2 regions of the Exiguobacterium sp. SH5S13 genome follow, and region 1 is predicted to be linked to the other one. Evidence: predicted binding sites of a transcription regulator. Region 1 holds the regulator's gene; the other holds the start of a gene.

The links. Region 1 encodes Rex, which represses fermentation and respiration genes when NADH is low (regulators of the CRP and FNR family bind a similar motif). Its sites were predicted from a motif close to TTGTGAAATATTTCACAA; they were not measured.
Region 2: EVJ30_RS03785 (formate/nitrite transporter family protein) is a predicted target of Rex. The motif match lies at 1,582-1,599, and genes of this name have one in related genera.

The regions. Positions count from the first base shown of each region.
Region 1 is NZ_SJUS01000038.1:193-7,672, forward strand. It holds gene EVJ30_RS14380 (PspC domain-containing protein) at 164-346, shown strand; gene EVJ30_RS14385 (FAD-dependent oxidoreductase) at 388-1,734, opposite strand; gene EVJ30_RS14390 (hypothetical protein) at 1,927-2,220, opposite strand; gene tatC (twin-arginine translocase subunit TatC) at 2,487-3,275, opposite strand; gene EVJ30_RS14400 (twin-arginine translocase TatA/TatE family subunit) at 3,279-3,497, opposite strand; gene EVJ30_RS14405 (redox-sensing transcriptional repressor Rex) at 3,497-4,153, opposite strand; gene EVJ30_RS14410 (ABC-F family ATP-binding cassette domain-containing protein) at 4,303-6,204, shown strand; gene EVJ30_RS14415 (hypothetical protein) at 6,201-6,608, shown strand; gene EVJ30_RS14420 (DUF2599 domain-containing protein) at 6,989-7,480, opposite strand, start outside.
Region 2 is NZ_SJUS01000004.1:46,506-53,985, forward strand. It holds gene mutL (DNA mismatch repair endonuclease MutL) at 1-637, shown strand, start outside; gene EVJ30_RS03780 (50S ribosomal protein L25/general stress protein Ctc) at 802-1,449, shown strand; gene EVJ30_RS03785 (formate/nitrite transporter family protein) at 1,658-2,497, shown strand; gene EVJ30_RS03790 (anaerobic ribonucleoside triphosphate reductase) at 2,689-4,533, shown strand; gene nrdG (anaerobic ribonucleoside-triphosphate reductase activating protein) at 4,511-4,966, shown strand; gene EVJ30_RS03800 (fumarylacetoacetate hydrolase family protein) at 5,022-5,840, shown strand; gene EVJ30_RS03805 (S1C family serine protease) at 5,962-7,215, shown strand; gene EVJ30_RS03810 (DoxX family protein) at 7,270-7,480, shown strand, end outside.

The sequences.
Region 1 (7,480 bases):
CAGGGCAGGGACTGCCCGACGAGCTTGGTCCACAACCGTGGCTGGTCAAAGCATGGTCTTCCCAAGAAGCTCCCACTTCAAGTTGCGAAGCAAATAAGTGGTGAGTAGTTCACTACACATATGGTAAAATTTACATATCAAATTCGAGATGGGAGTCTACTTTATGCAACGTGCTCTTCGAAAATCCGCGACCGACCGTTCTCTCGCCGGTGTCTGCGGCGGCATCGCCGAGTACTTCGGCATGTCCTCGCTCGGCGTTCGGTTACTCTTTCTTATCATGCCCGGAAACATCCTCGTCTACATCATCCTCGCCAACTCGATGCAGGACGCGCCACGTTACCTATGAAAAAAAAAGATTCGAAAGCGGCTGCTTTCGAATCTTTTGCGTTATGCGTTGACTTTGTCTTTCATCGCCGCGAGCGCCCCACTGTTGATGAAGTGCCACGGCTTGTTGTAGTGCGGTTGGAAGAAGAAGTCGACGTAAGCGAGCTCTTCGACCGTCATCTCGTTTTGGATCGCGAGCGACAACGTGTTGACCGCTTGCGTCATATCCGCTTTCGAGAGCACTTGTCCCCCGACGACACGGTGTGTGCCGACTTCATAGACAAGTTTGAACTGGACCGGCTCCGCCGTCGGCATGAACTCAGGGCGGTACGCGTCCTCGATCACGACGCTCTCGACGTCGAGGCCGAACAATCCGGCCGCTTCTTCCGTGAGGCCTGACGAGGCGATGTTCCAGTCATAGAGACGAAGACCCGACGTTCCTTGCGTACCTTGGTAACGGACACGCGGCGTGACGAGGTTCTCGGCGACGAGCGTACCCATGCGGACGGCGTTCGTCGCGAGCGGGATGTAAGCATGTGTGCGCGCCGGGTTATAGTAGACGGCACAGCTGTCACCGGCTGCGAAGACGTCCGGGTTGCTCGTGCGCATATATTCGTCGACGATGATGGCGCCGTTGCCGAGCATGTCGACTTGTCCTGCGAGCAGTCCCGTGTTCGGGCGGAAACCGACACATAGAATGACGAGGTCGGCTTCGAACTCACCTTTGTCGGTGACGACGTGCGTGACGTTTCCGTCTGTGCCGCGGAACGCTTCGACCGTTTGGCTGAGCTCAAGGTCGATACCGCGTGACGTCATGTCGGCTTCAAGTTGGTCCGTGAACGACTTGTCGAGGTACTTGTTCAAGATGCGGTCAGCACTGTCGATGAACGTGACGTGCTTGCCGTACACTTCGAACGCCTCGACGAGCTCGACGCCGATATAGCCGGCACCGATGACGGCGATATTTGTCGCACCCTTAGCCCGCTCGATGATGCGCTGAGCGTGACCATAGTTTTTGCAAAGTTCGATCCCAGTCATCTCGATGCCAGGTAGCGTCGGGACAATCGGCCAAGATCCTGTCGTCACGATCAAACGGTCGAACGTGTCATATACGTCTGCACCCGTCTCGAGGTTTTTGGCGTGGACCGTCTTCGCTTCCGCATCGATGTTCAACACGTCATGCTTCATGCGCATCGTCGCGCCGAGTTCTTCGAGCTCGGTCGGTGATGAGTAGAACAATTCTTCAGCGCGTTTGACGACGCCACCGACGTGGAGGGCGATCCCACACGAGAGGAAGCTGACGTTGTCGTTCCGCTCATACACGGTGATGTCGAGATTGTCGTGCTTGGCGAGTAAGCCTTTGACTGCTGCTGTTCCTGCGTGTGTACATCCGATGACTGCGATTTTCATATGGTAGTCTCTCCTTTGAGTTGTAGGCAAGTTAGTGTTTGTGACAAATATCACATTCGCTTTCTGAACTTAGTGTACTATTTCACAAGAAGGTTTGACAATCCCTTTGCTCAGTTTTTCACGTAATTATGTCTAAAGTTTGAACGCCGGTTGTGACGACAAAAAACCGTTCCTCGGCAGGAACGGTTTTGATCATGAATTGGACGTGCGTCTCGCTTTCATCCAGTGGTAGATGACGACACCGATATATGTGACGAACCCGATCACATACAATATAAAGCCGTACAAGATCCAGCCCAGGGCGTCCCACCCGCGGACGAAGACGAGTCCGATGATACACGACACGTATCCCACGACGAGCAGCGTCAACGAGAAGGCAAGTCTCCGCTTGAATGGCGACTTCCAAAAGTTCAGCACGGCAATCAACAGAATTGTCGTCAACACACCGATGATGATGAGCTCATCCCCGTAGTACTCCCAAGTCATCGTTTCTCCCCCTGACATGTGTTTGATTGGTTTTATCTTAGCATGTACTTCCTTGTTGCAGAAAAAGCGTTTACGACCAATATCACTTTGAACATGTAGTTTCAGTACGACAGTTTGCGACCAAAAAGCACCGTTATGCCAACCGTGATACGTGCCAACCGACAAGGAGAAACAGTCCGATCAACACGATGGCCAAGCCCCTTTTCAAGATACTTCCAGTTTAGCGCACTCGCATTAAAAAAACACCACGTCTCATGACGTAGTGTTCACTTCTCATTCATTTGCTTCATCAAATCCATCTGTTCTTTCACCATCGCCTCTTTCTCACGTCGGAGCACACCGCGGTACGTCATGCGTGAGATCGATAAGCTGATCTCATATAGGAAGAAGAGCGGCAGCGACACCATGAGGTGCGACGTCAAATCCGGCGGCGTGATGAATGCCGCGATGACGAACAAGGCGAAGTAGGCGTACTTCCGAATTTTTGAGAGGAAGTACGGCGTCACGACACCGATGCGCGTCAAGAACATCGTCACGACCGGCAACTGGAACAACAGTCCGAACGGGATTGTCAGTTGCAACAGGAACGTGAAATAGTTCGTCGCCCCGATGATTTGCGTCAGACCGAGGTCTTGCCCGAGGTCCGTCGAGATATCGAGGACGAGCGGGAACAACCAATAGTAGGCGAATGCGAGACCGATGAGGAACAAGATAAAGATGACCGGGATATAGGCGAGCGTCCATTTTCGTTCATTCGGATGCAGACCAGGTGCGACGAACGCCCACAGTTGATACAGTAGAAATGGACCAGACGCGACGAGCCCGATGACGAGCGCCAAGTTCAAGTAAATCATGAGCGGGTCCGCGACCCCAAAGGCGTTCAGCTCGAGCCCTCGTTCGACGAGGTCCGCCTGCAGATAGGCGAGCACGTATTTGACACTCGGCAAAGCGATCAGAAAGAAGGCAAAGACGACAAATGCCGACAGCATCAGTCGTCTCCGCAGCTCTGTCAAGTGATCGGACAGTGCCCGTTCTTGATCAGGTTGATGGCTCATGGCTTACTGCTCTTTCTTCTCAATTTCTTTCTTGTCGGTCTCGTCGTGCTCTTTCATCATACCGTTCGTGGCATTTTTGAACTCACGGAGCGTCTGCCCCGCTGCCCGGCCGAACTCTGGCAATTTCTTCGGCCCGAAGAGGATGAGCGCGATGATGGCGATGACGAAAATACTGACGCCACCTGGGATACCGACGACGAGTGATGATTGTAGAAATTCCATTATTGATGGACCCCCTCAGCGGATGGATAGTGTTGCATAAAGTAAATGAGCGACTGGAGTTCGATCGACAAGTCGATATGATGGACGCGGACCGTGTCCGGTACAGTCAATCGCGCCGGCGTGAAGTTCAAGATCCCTCGAACGCCATAGCGGACCAAGTCATCGGCAACCGGCTGCGCGTAAGCGGACGGGACCGTGAGGATGGCGACATCGATTTTGTTTTGCTTCATGATTTGTTCCATCTCATCGACGTGATGAATCGGGACACCTGACATCGTCGTGCCGACTTTTGTCTCGTCTGCGTCGAACCCGACGACGATATGTGTGTTATTGTTTTTAAGGAAGTTATAGTTGACGAACGCTGTCCCGAGATGACCGACCCCGACCAAGGCGACGTTCGTGATCTCGTCTTGATTCAGCGTCTTACGGAAAAAGTCTAACAGATACTGTACGTTATAGCCATATCCCTTTTTACCGAGCGCACCGAAGTATGAGAAGTCACGGCGAATCGTTGCCGAATCGACCTTAACCGCCTCGCTCAGTTCAGCAGAAGACACACGCTGTTTCCCTGACGAATGTAGGCTTTGGATAAACCGATAGTATAGTGGCAACCGTTTGGCTGTCGCTTGCGGAATCTTTGGTTCGTTTTGACTCAACGGAAAGAGCCTCCTTTTTACGACGCGTTTCAAACGAATCTGATTTCATACACCTTGATTGTAAACGAATTCACATAAGCACTCAATGAATATACCTGAAAAGGGGAAGAAATAAAGTATACTAAACAGAGAGAAAGGGGTTTTTTCACTTGATCCTACTGCAAGTCAACAACTTATCCAAATCGTTCGGCGTCGAGCCGATTTTAGAGAATGTCAAACTAGAAATCCAAGAAGGCGAACGCGTCGCCCTCGTAGGCCGCAACGGCGCCGGCAAGTCGACGCTGTTAAAAGTCATCGCCGGCGAGTACAACTATGACTCGGGCGACATCATGAAGCCAAAAGACGTGACGATCGGCTATCTCGCCCAAGACTCGGGGTTAGAATCGAACGAGACGACGTGGAACGAGATGCTCACCGTCTTCACCGATTTGATCGAACAAGAGAAGACGCTCCGCCAGATGGAGCAAGACATGGGCTCGGAGCGGATCTTGAACGACCCGGCCGCCTACGAGCGTCTGCTCGCGGCGTATGACGAGGAGCAGCACACGTTCAAAGACCGCGGCGGCTATCAGTATGAAGCGACGATCCGCTCGATCTTGCACGGGATGCGGTTTTACCCGGACGACTTCGAACGTCGGATCGACACGCTCTCAGGCGGACAGCGGACACGTCTTGCCTTAGCGAAGATGCTCCTGCAAAGCCCGGACCTGCTCATCTTGGATGAGCCGACGAACCATTTAGACATCGAGACGCTCAGCTGGCTCGAGAAGTACTTGAGCGGCTATAAAGGTGCCGTCCTCATCGTCTCCCATGACCGTTACTTCCTCGACCGCGTCGTCTCGGTCGTCTACGAGCTGTCACGCAACCGCAGCCGCCGCTTCGTCGGGAACTATACGAAGTTCCTCGAGCAGAAGGCCGCGCTGTACGAGCAAGAGAAGAAGCAGTTCGAGTCACAACAAGAAGAGATCGCCAAAATGCAAGACTTCATCCAACGGAACATCGCCCGGGCGACGACGACGAAACGCGCCCAAAGCGTCCGCAAGCGGCTCGAGAAGATCGACCGCATGGACGTGCCGGACGGTGACGAGCGGAGCGCGGTGTTGTCGTTCTCAATCAAACGTCAAAGCGGGAACGATGTGTTGAGCGGCAGCGACCTCGCCATCGGCTACGAGGAACCGATCGCACAACACTTACGTTTCCAACTGCAGCGCGGCGAGTCGGTCGCCCTCGTCGGCCCGAACGGAGTCGGCAAATCGACGCTCCTCAAAGTGTTGACGAAACAACAACCCGCACTGACCGGTGACATCCGCTACGGTACCGGCGTCGAGATCGGCTACTACGACCAGGAACAACAGAACTTGTCGGACGCCAACCGCGTCATCGATGAGATTTGGAACGACTGGCCGCTCATGCGCGAGCAAGAAGTCCGCAGTCTGCTCGGCCAGTTCTTGTTCAGCGGGGACGACGTCATGAAACGCGTCCAAGAACTATCCGGCGGCGAACGGGCCCGGCTGACGCTCGCCAAGCTCAAGCTCGAGCAACCGAACTTGCTCGTCTTAGATGAGCCGACGAACCATTTGGACCTCGACTCGAAGATGATCCTCGAGAACGCGCTCGTCGACTATCCCGGGACGATCCTGTTCGTCTCCCACGACCGTTACTTCATCGACCGGCTCGCGACGCGTGTCTTAGAGATCACGCCGAACGGCATCGACGAGTACCTCGGCGACTACTCGTATTACGTCGAGAAGAAAGAAGAGCTCGAGGACCTCGCCCGGCTCGCCCGCGAGGAGACGAAACAAGTCGTCGTCAAGAAGCAGCGCGCCGACAAAGAACAGCAACGCGAAGAACGCCGGCTGAAACAGCGGGTCGAAGAGATCGAACTGACGATCGAGCGCCACGAAGCGCGGCTTGAAGAGATCGAGCAGCTGTTATGCGAACCGGACGTGTTCAACGACTTCGCCCGCGCCCAAGAGCTGTCGACCGAGTCCGACGCGACGAAAGAGTCGATCACGGCACTGTTCTCAGAATGGGAGGAACTCCATTCATGATGCGTTCCCGTGCCATGCGGATCGATTGGATGCATGCGTTCCTGACCGGGTTCGTCTATATCGTGCCGAGCGGGACCGAGTATATCTCGGAACTCATCCGCGGCGAGGCGACGAACGTCCCAATCATTTTATTTTACTTCCTGCCGATTGTCGTCGGGTTTATCATCCAAACATGGTCCGGTATCATCATCAGCCTGCTCAGCGGTTTGCTCATGAGCACCCTCTTCATCCGGCTCGTCATTTGGCCAGTTGATGTCACGGTGCATAGCTTTTATGCGCCTGGCTCGGTCTGGGGCCACTTTTATCAAGAGACGCTGTTTATGTGGGTGCTCGCGTTTATCGTCTACGTCGTGAGCCGGGTGAATATGTGGTATCGAAATAATTATCGACAACCGAAAAACTGACGAAAGAGCGCCAATCCGCGTATAGCGGAAGGCGCTCTTTTATTATGATCGAGTATGCTGTTTGAACGTAAAACCCATCGTTAAAAAGATGTAGGGGAATGCCAACAAAATTAAATGGAAATATCCTATACTACCAAAGATGACTTCATCTTGTGCCGGATCAGACATCTCGTCTAAGTAAATGCCTAGGCTGTAGCTATACCAAATCACGTAAGCATAAAAGAATGCTGAAATACCGTAAATAATCTTTCCAATAAGATTTGTTTTACTCGTAGTCACCCCTACTAAAAGAAGGATTGGATAGAGGATTAGCAACGCGATTACAATGAAAAATAACGAATCTGGTTCAAAGTATTGAATGTTCATAGTTTACCTCGCCTTTAATAGTCTGGATTACAAAGTGCTTTATACGTATCCAACAATGAAACATCCGGTCGATTCGTATCTAGATTCCAAGATGATTTCCAAATCGTAGTCGGGTTAACTGCATGACAGATAAATTGATCTTTGAGCTTCGGGCGGTTTGCCGTACTTGTCGCTTGATACGAAGCGTCTGCTACAACTTCAGACCACATCTGTTTTCCGATGGCAGTTGACCCAAAAACGCCTAATAATGCGCCACCCAAAGTATAGCTAGCTGTAATATACGTTCGTGCACATGTCCGTGGATATACAGAAAAAGTATTAGAGTCCGTATACTTCGACGCTGTATTATCGATTGTATCCGAGCAGAACAATGGATCAGCGACTAAAGGATAATCCGTTCCTTCATAATCAATATGTTGGATCAACTGTTGGTCTTTAATCTCATAATATGTTTCGACTTCGTTTCCATTACTGTCTTTCGCCCAAGGGGAGCCAATGAAGACCTC
Region 2 (7,480 bases), on a different contig from region 1:
AACACCGGTCGAAACAGTGCTGCCAGAAGAACCGGGGGTTGAAAAGACGAGACAGCGGCTACCGGCGCTCGATGTCATTGGCCAGCTCCATGCGAGTTACATCGTCTGCGGCGCAGACGATGGCATGTACATCATCGACCAGCACGCCGCCCAAGAACGCATCAAGTACGAGTTATTTTATGACCAACTCGGCCAGCCGGAAAAAGAGTATCAATTGTTGCTGTTGCCGCTCACGCTCGAGTTCACCCAACAAGAGACGCTTGCGATCGAAGAAGTCGCCCCGCTTCTTAAAGAAGCGGGCCTCGATTTAGAGGCGTTCGGAGGCAATACGTTTCTCGTCCGGGAAATCCCGACATGGTACCCGCAGCACGATCTCGAAGGGACAGTCCGTGATTTGATCGAGATGGCGATTCGGGACCGATCAATCGATATCGCTAAATATCGCGAACAGGCGTCGATCCTGATGGCGTGCAAACGATCGATCAAAGCGAACCATCCGTTAAACCTCGAGATGATGCGACAGTTGATCCGCGACCTTGGCGAGACGACGTCTCCGTATACGTGTCCACACGGACGTCCGATTTTAGTGAAGTGGAGTACGTATGAACTCGAGAAGTTGTTCAAACGTGTCATGTGACAAACATTGTAATCTTAATTTAACCGACTGTAACGTTTATGGATGCTTAGCTATGGGAACAATATACACATGTCGTCAAACGCATCGAGGTTGAGAGGTGGAGTTCACACTGCCTCACCCTCAAGATGTAGACATGATTCATAAACCAGTAGGGGGAAATGATTATGACAGACACGCTTAAAGTAACGACACGAGAATTACGACCACGTTCGGTTCGAACAAACTTACGTAAAGAAGGAAAAGTACTTGGTGTCGTTTACGGCTACAAAGTCGAAAGCACACCAGTCGCGTTTGAAGAAATGGCATTGCGCAAGATTCTCCGGGAACACGGTGACAACGCCTTGATCGAACTCAACATCGACGGCAAGAAAGTAAACACACTCGTTCACGGGACGGAAGTTGACCCGTTCACGAACACATACAAGCACGTCGAGTTCATGGCAGTCAAAATGGATGAGGCAACTGAAGTTGAAGCAGACGTCACACTCGTCGGCGACGCGAAAGGTGTCAAAGAAGGCGGCTTCTTGTCGCAAGCACTCTATAAAGTCACTGTTTCGGCAACACCTGCTAACATCCCAGAGCGGATCGAGCTCGACGTCAGCGAGCTAGGGATCGGTGACTCACTCACAGTTGCTGATATTCCGAAGAATAAAGATTACGAAATCTTATCTGAAGGCGATCTTCAAATCGCATCAGTGAACGAGCCGGTAGCAGTCGAAGAAGAGGAAACTGAAGGTGAAGAAGCTTCAGCTCCAGAAAAATCGACTAAAGCATCGACTGATGAGACGACAGAGTCTTCTGAGAAAGAATAATTGGTTTCATGCGGCCCTTTACGAAGGGTCGCTTTTTTTAGTCACAAATCCGACAAATGTAACCGATTACGATGTGAAAAGTATGTCAACAGTTCGAATGGGCAGTTGCAAAAATGTCGCTCCGGGCTTATATTGTTAATGATTTCACATGTTTGTTCTTATTATATGGTTCATTTAAACAGAAAGAAGGGTTTGTGACATGGCATCAATGGAAATCCATGCACTCGAATCATTACGGAAGAAAGCACAAGCTTCCTCAGCGATGATTCACTATCGGCCGATGGAATATTTTTTACGGGCAATGCTCGCGGGGATTTTTATCGGGTTCGCATCAATCTTCACATTAAAAGTCGTCAATGGCATGTATCTTGTAGATTCACCATTTACGACGCTCATCGGGGGATTCTCGTTCGGGATCGCGCTCGTCATGATCATCTACGGAGGCGCTGAACTATTTACCGGGAATACGATGTATTTTACGACTTCAACGATGCGTGGCTATACGACGCTAAGTGATACGATGCTCGTCTGGTTGCTTTGCTTCATCGGGAACGCGCTCGGCGGCATTCTTTTCGCCTTGTTGCTCGCGCCGACCGGGGTCATTCAAGAGCTCGGCATGAACAACTGGTTATTTTCCATCGTCGAGAGCAAGATGCACCATACGACAGTCGAAATCTTTTTTAGAGCCATCTTCTGTAACTGGATGGTCTGTCTCGCCATCTTCTTGCCGAAACAGATGAAAAATGAATTTGCCCAAATCTTCTCGATGATCTTCCTAGTGGCCGTCTTCTTCGCTTCAGGGTTTGATCACGTCATCGCCAACTTCGTTTTGTTCGCACTCACACTCGTTGTCCCGCATCCAGAAGCAATCAGCTTTGCTGGAGCCATCCACAACTTGATTCCGGCTACGTTCGGAAACATTATCGGAGGCGCGTTATTCATGGGAGCAATCTATACATGGTTGAACGCGAAAGGATTGCGTGAAGCACAAGAGTCAGAGCAAGAAGAAGTCGAATTAAAAATCGTCAAGCCAGCCAAAGAAGTATGACATACATCACGAAACGAGCAGTCGAGCCCGCATCAGGGATTCGGCTGTTTTTTTGCGTTCGGGATAGGTTGCAACTGTCACAATATCGACGTGCCTCAAATCGATAAAACGTGACATAATCTATATATAGAATTTTTATCGGTTATCAGCCGTTAAATAATCAATATATAGCGAGGTGATGCGGAGTGAACATGCTCCAGCTTTATAATGATGTCTGTGTGCTACCAGATCAAGATTTGATCCAAGAGAACGCCAACGTCGACGGGAAGTCGCCACTCGGCAAACTAGCGCGCTTATCTTCAGAAGTGTCAAAACAATTATCGACCACGTACCTATTGTCGGAACGGTCACGTCTAGCGATCCGTGATAACTACTTGTATGTGCATGATGCCGATTACTATGTGACCGGATCGACGACGTGTTGTCAAATCCCGCTCGGAGAGTTACTCGCGAACGGGTTCCACACCGGACACGGGACGATTCGTCCCCCGCAGGACATTCGTTCGGCGCTGGCGCTCGCCTCGATCATTCTTCAAGCGAATCAGAACATGCAGCACGGGGGACAGGCGTTCCCGATGTTTGACGTCGATCTCGCTCCTTACGTCGAGAAGACGTATGAACGTCAACTCGAGCGGTTGAACGGATTACCGATTGAGCTGACGTTGGAGCAAAAACAGCAGATCGCTGAAGAGGAAACCGTCTCGGCGACGTACCAGGCGTGCGAGGCGTTCATCCATAACGCCAACTCGATGCACTCGCGCGGCGGTGGTCAAGTTCCGTTCGTGTCGATCAACTACGGCACCGACACGAGTCGGTGGGGACGAGTGTTTATCCGCGAGTTGTTAAAAGCGACAGAGCGAGGGTTAGGCAACGGGGAGACGCCGATTTTCCCGATTCAAATCTTCAAAGTAAAGGAAGGCGTCAATTTCAATGACGGGGACCCGAACGTCGATTTGTTCCGCCACGCATGCCGCGTGACGGGTAAGCGGTTGTTCCCGAACTTCTCGTTCGTCGATGCGCCGTTCAACCTTCAGTACTATGACGGGACACATGCTTCGGAAGTTGCCTACATGGGCTGCCGGACGCGGGTGATGGGAAACCGTCATGGGGCAGAGACGTCGATCGGAAGAGGTAATTTATCGTTCTCGACGTTGAATTTAGTGAAGATGGCACTCGTGTCATCCGATATCGAGTCATTTTATAAGACGTTGGATGGATTCGTTGACATCGCCATCGAGCAATTGCTCGAGCGCTTCGACTATCAATGTAAGCGACATGCGGACGAATTCCGCTTTCTTTATGCGCAGCATGTCTGGCGGGGGAGTGAGACGCTTTTGCCTGAATCGGAATTACGAGACGTGTTAAAACAAGGGACGTTGTCGCTCGGATTCATCGGTCTCGCCGAAGCGCTACGTGTCCTCGTTGGCGGGACGCACGTTGAATCAAGAGAAGCAGAACGTCTCGGGCTTGATATCGTGACCCATCTCGCGAACCGGATGAGGCAGGCGGCGGACGATCATGATTTAAACTTTTCGCTACTGGCGACGCCGGCCGAAGGATTGTCCGGGAAGTTCGTGTTAAACGATCAACACGATTTCGGGATGATCGCCGGTGTGACCGATCGCGCGTTTTACACGAATTCGTTCCACGTCCCGGTTTATCAACACGTCTCAATCCGGGACAAGGTTCGAATCGAGGCGCCATACCACGCCTTATGTGACGCCGGACATATTACGTACGTCGAGGTCGACGGTTCGCTCGCCCATAACCCGGAAGCGGTTGAATCGATCGTGCGGCTCATGCGGGCGCATGACGTCGGCTATGGATCGATCAATCATCCGGTCGATCGTTGCGGGAGTTGCGGTCTAGAAGGGATCATCGACGAGTCGTGTCCGACGTGCGGGGAACGAGATCAGATCGAGCGGATCCGTCGTATCACCGGTTATTTGGTCGGGACGATGGATCGATGGAACTCGGCAAAACGAGAAGAAGAACGAGCGAGGGTGAAACATCATGCGCGTCCTATCCGTACTTGAAGAATCGGTCGTAGATGGTCCGGGCATTCGAACCGTGATTTTTACAGCGGGCTGTCCGCATCGTTGCCTGGGCTGTCACAACCCTGAATCGTGGAATCCGCGAGGCGGTCGCGACATCTCGGTCGAAGAGTTGTTAGACCGTGTCGAGACGGCCGCATGGGAAGGTGTGACGATATCGGGCGGTGAACCGTTCCTGCAACCGGCTGAGCTGTCGGAGGTCGTGCGCGGTTGCAAGACACTCGGGAAGAACGTCTGGATCTATACTGGCTACACGTTCGAGGCGCTACAACAGCTAGAAAATGAGGACATCGACACCGTCCTTGACCACGCCGACGTCCTCGTCGACGGGCGTTTCGAGCAGCCGCTCATGGACCGCTCGCTCCGTTTCCGGGGGTCGAGCAACCAGCGGATCATTTTTCTGAACAAAGCATGATCGGGGCGACAACGCCCCGATTTTTTGTATACTAACAAAAAAGGGGGAAATCATTATGAAATGGTGTAGCTATGAAGTCGAAGGGGAGACAAGAGTCGGGGTGGTCGAAGGGGACCGAGTATATGACGTCAGTGATCAACTACATACGAACTCATTGTTAGAAGTGATTGCTCGCGAATTCGAGCCAGATATCGATTTAGACGTCGCAAGCGTACGATTGCTCGAAGACGTCAAACTGCTCGCACCTTACCGACCGCTGAAAAATGTCATCTGCATCGGGAAAAACTACGAGGAGCACGTGAAAGAGATGGATACGGCGGGAGCCGGTAAGCTCGTCATCTTCACGAAAGCACCGACCTCGGTCGTCGGTCCTGACGCCATCGTCGAGCGTCATGCAGCGCTTACCGACCAACTTGACTATGAGGGCGAGCTCGCCGTCATCATCGGAAAGTCAGGACGCGACATTCAAGACGTCGAGGACCACATTTTTGGGTATACCATCATTAACGATATTACGGCACGAGACGTGCAAAAACAGCACGTCCAGTTTTTCCGCGGCAAGTCGTTCGACACGTTCTGTCCGTTCGGACCATTTATCGTCACGCCGGAAGAACTCGAGTTTCCACTGTCAATCCGCACAGACGTGAACGGCGAAAACCGTCAGCTCGGATCGACGGATGACATGATCCGGCCGATCGATGAACTGATTCGGACGCTCTCAACAGGGATGACGCTCGAAGCGGGTGACATCATTGCGACCGGGACGCCAGCCGGGGTCGGACATGGGATGAAGCCACCAGTCTACCTCCAGTCCGGAGACCGGGTCGAAGTGACGATTTCCGGGCTTGGCACGTTACGGAACGACATCGTCTGACGAAATTGACGCAAATTGTGAAGAATCTTGTAATCGTTCCGTCAATTCCATGAAACGGTGCCGGCTTCTATTATACTCAGGGTAGAAGTTAGAGGAAACATCATTGAGGAGATGACATGTTATGGAACGAAATGATCGGCCAAATGAACAAAATCGACATGAAGATTGGTTAGATACAGAGCTAGGTTCGTCAAAGCGGGCGACTGAGCCTCCGCAAGCGGAACAAGTCACTCGGCCCTCTTTCATGAGCCGGATGTTCCCAGGGTTCATCGGCGGCGTCGCCGGGGCGTTGTTGACCGGTGCGATTGCGTTACCGTTTATTGATCAAGCACCTGACGTTACGTCGAATACGAATGTGACGCCAGACGGGACACCTGTCCAAACCTCATCGAACATCAAAGACACATCGGTCACCAATGCGGTCGCGGTGGCACAACCGGCAGTCGTGACCGTGAACAACTTCGCGGCGAGCGGATTCTCGAACGAAGCGGTCGAAGCGGGGGTCGGATCAGGGGTCATCTATAAAAAAGAAAATGGCTCGGCTTACATCGTCACGAACCATCACGTCGTCAATGGCGCCGACCGTCTGACCGTCACGTTCAACGACGGCTCAACTGCTGAGGCGAAGCTCATGGGAAGCGATGCGACGTACGATTTGGCCGTGCTCGAAGTCGATGCGGACAACGTACCATCTGTGATTAAAATCGGAAAATCGAGCGAATTGAAACCAGGGCAGACGGTCATCGCCATCGGTAACCCGCTCGGACAGTTTGAGAACTCGGTCACACGAGGGATTGTCTCTTCGACGTCGCGCCTCGTACCGGTCGATACGGACGAGAACGGACAAGCCGACTTCAATGCCGAAGTCATCCAAACGGATGCGGCCATCAACCCCGGTAACTCTGGTGGGGCGTTGATCAATGAATCCGGTCAGTTGATCGGGATCAACTCGATGAAAATCGCGACCGATTCTGTCGAAGGGGTCGGCTTCTCGATTCCGGTCGACATCGCGTTGCCGCTCATCAATCAAATTGAGCAGACCGGCGAAGTGAACCATCCGTCGCTCGGTGTCTCATTGCGTGACGTTAATGAGTTCCCGCCTGGTTATTTGACTGAACAGATCAACCTACCGGAGTCGGTGACGGCCGGGACGATTATCGTCGACGTGCAGGCGAACAGTTCGGCGGCGGCAGCGGGCCTTGAGGCTCGTGACGTCATCGTCAAAATCAACGATCAACCCGTGTCCTCGTTCATCGATTTGCGGAGCGAATTGATTCGTGACACGGACGGCGTCGTCATGATCGAGTACGTCCGGGACGGCAAGACCGAAACGGTCGATGTCGAGATTCAAAATGCGAACGGAGACGCGTTGTAAAGATGGGCACGATGCCCATCTTTTTTGTTATGCTTAGAAAAAGGAGGGGATAACGTGATTCGTAAGTTATACGGTGTGTTATTTTTAGGGGCCGGCATCATGCATTTCGTTCAAGAGCGCGCCTTCATATCGATTATTCCGAAATCATGGCCGTTTAAGCGCTTCATGGTACAGGCTAGCGGTGTGATTGAAGTCGTCTATGGCGTGTTGTTGCTCTTGGACAAAGGGACCGGCTTCGTCAAGAAGACGTTGCCAGCTTTTTTGA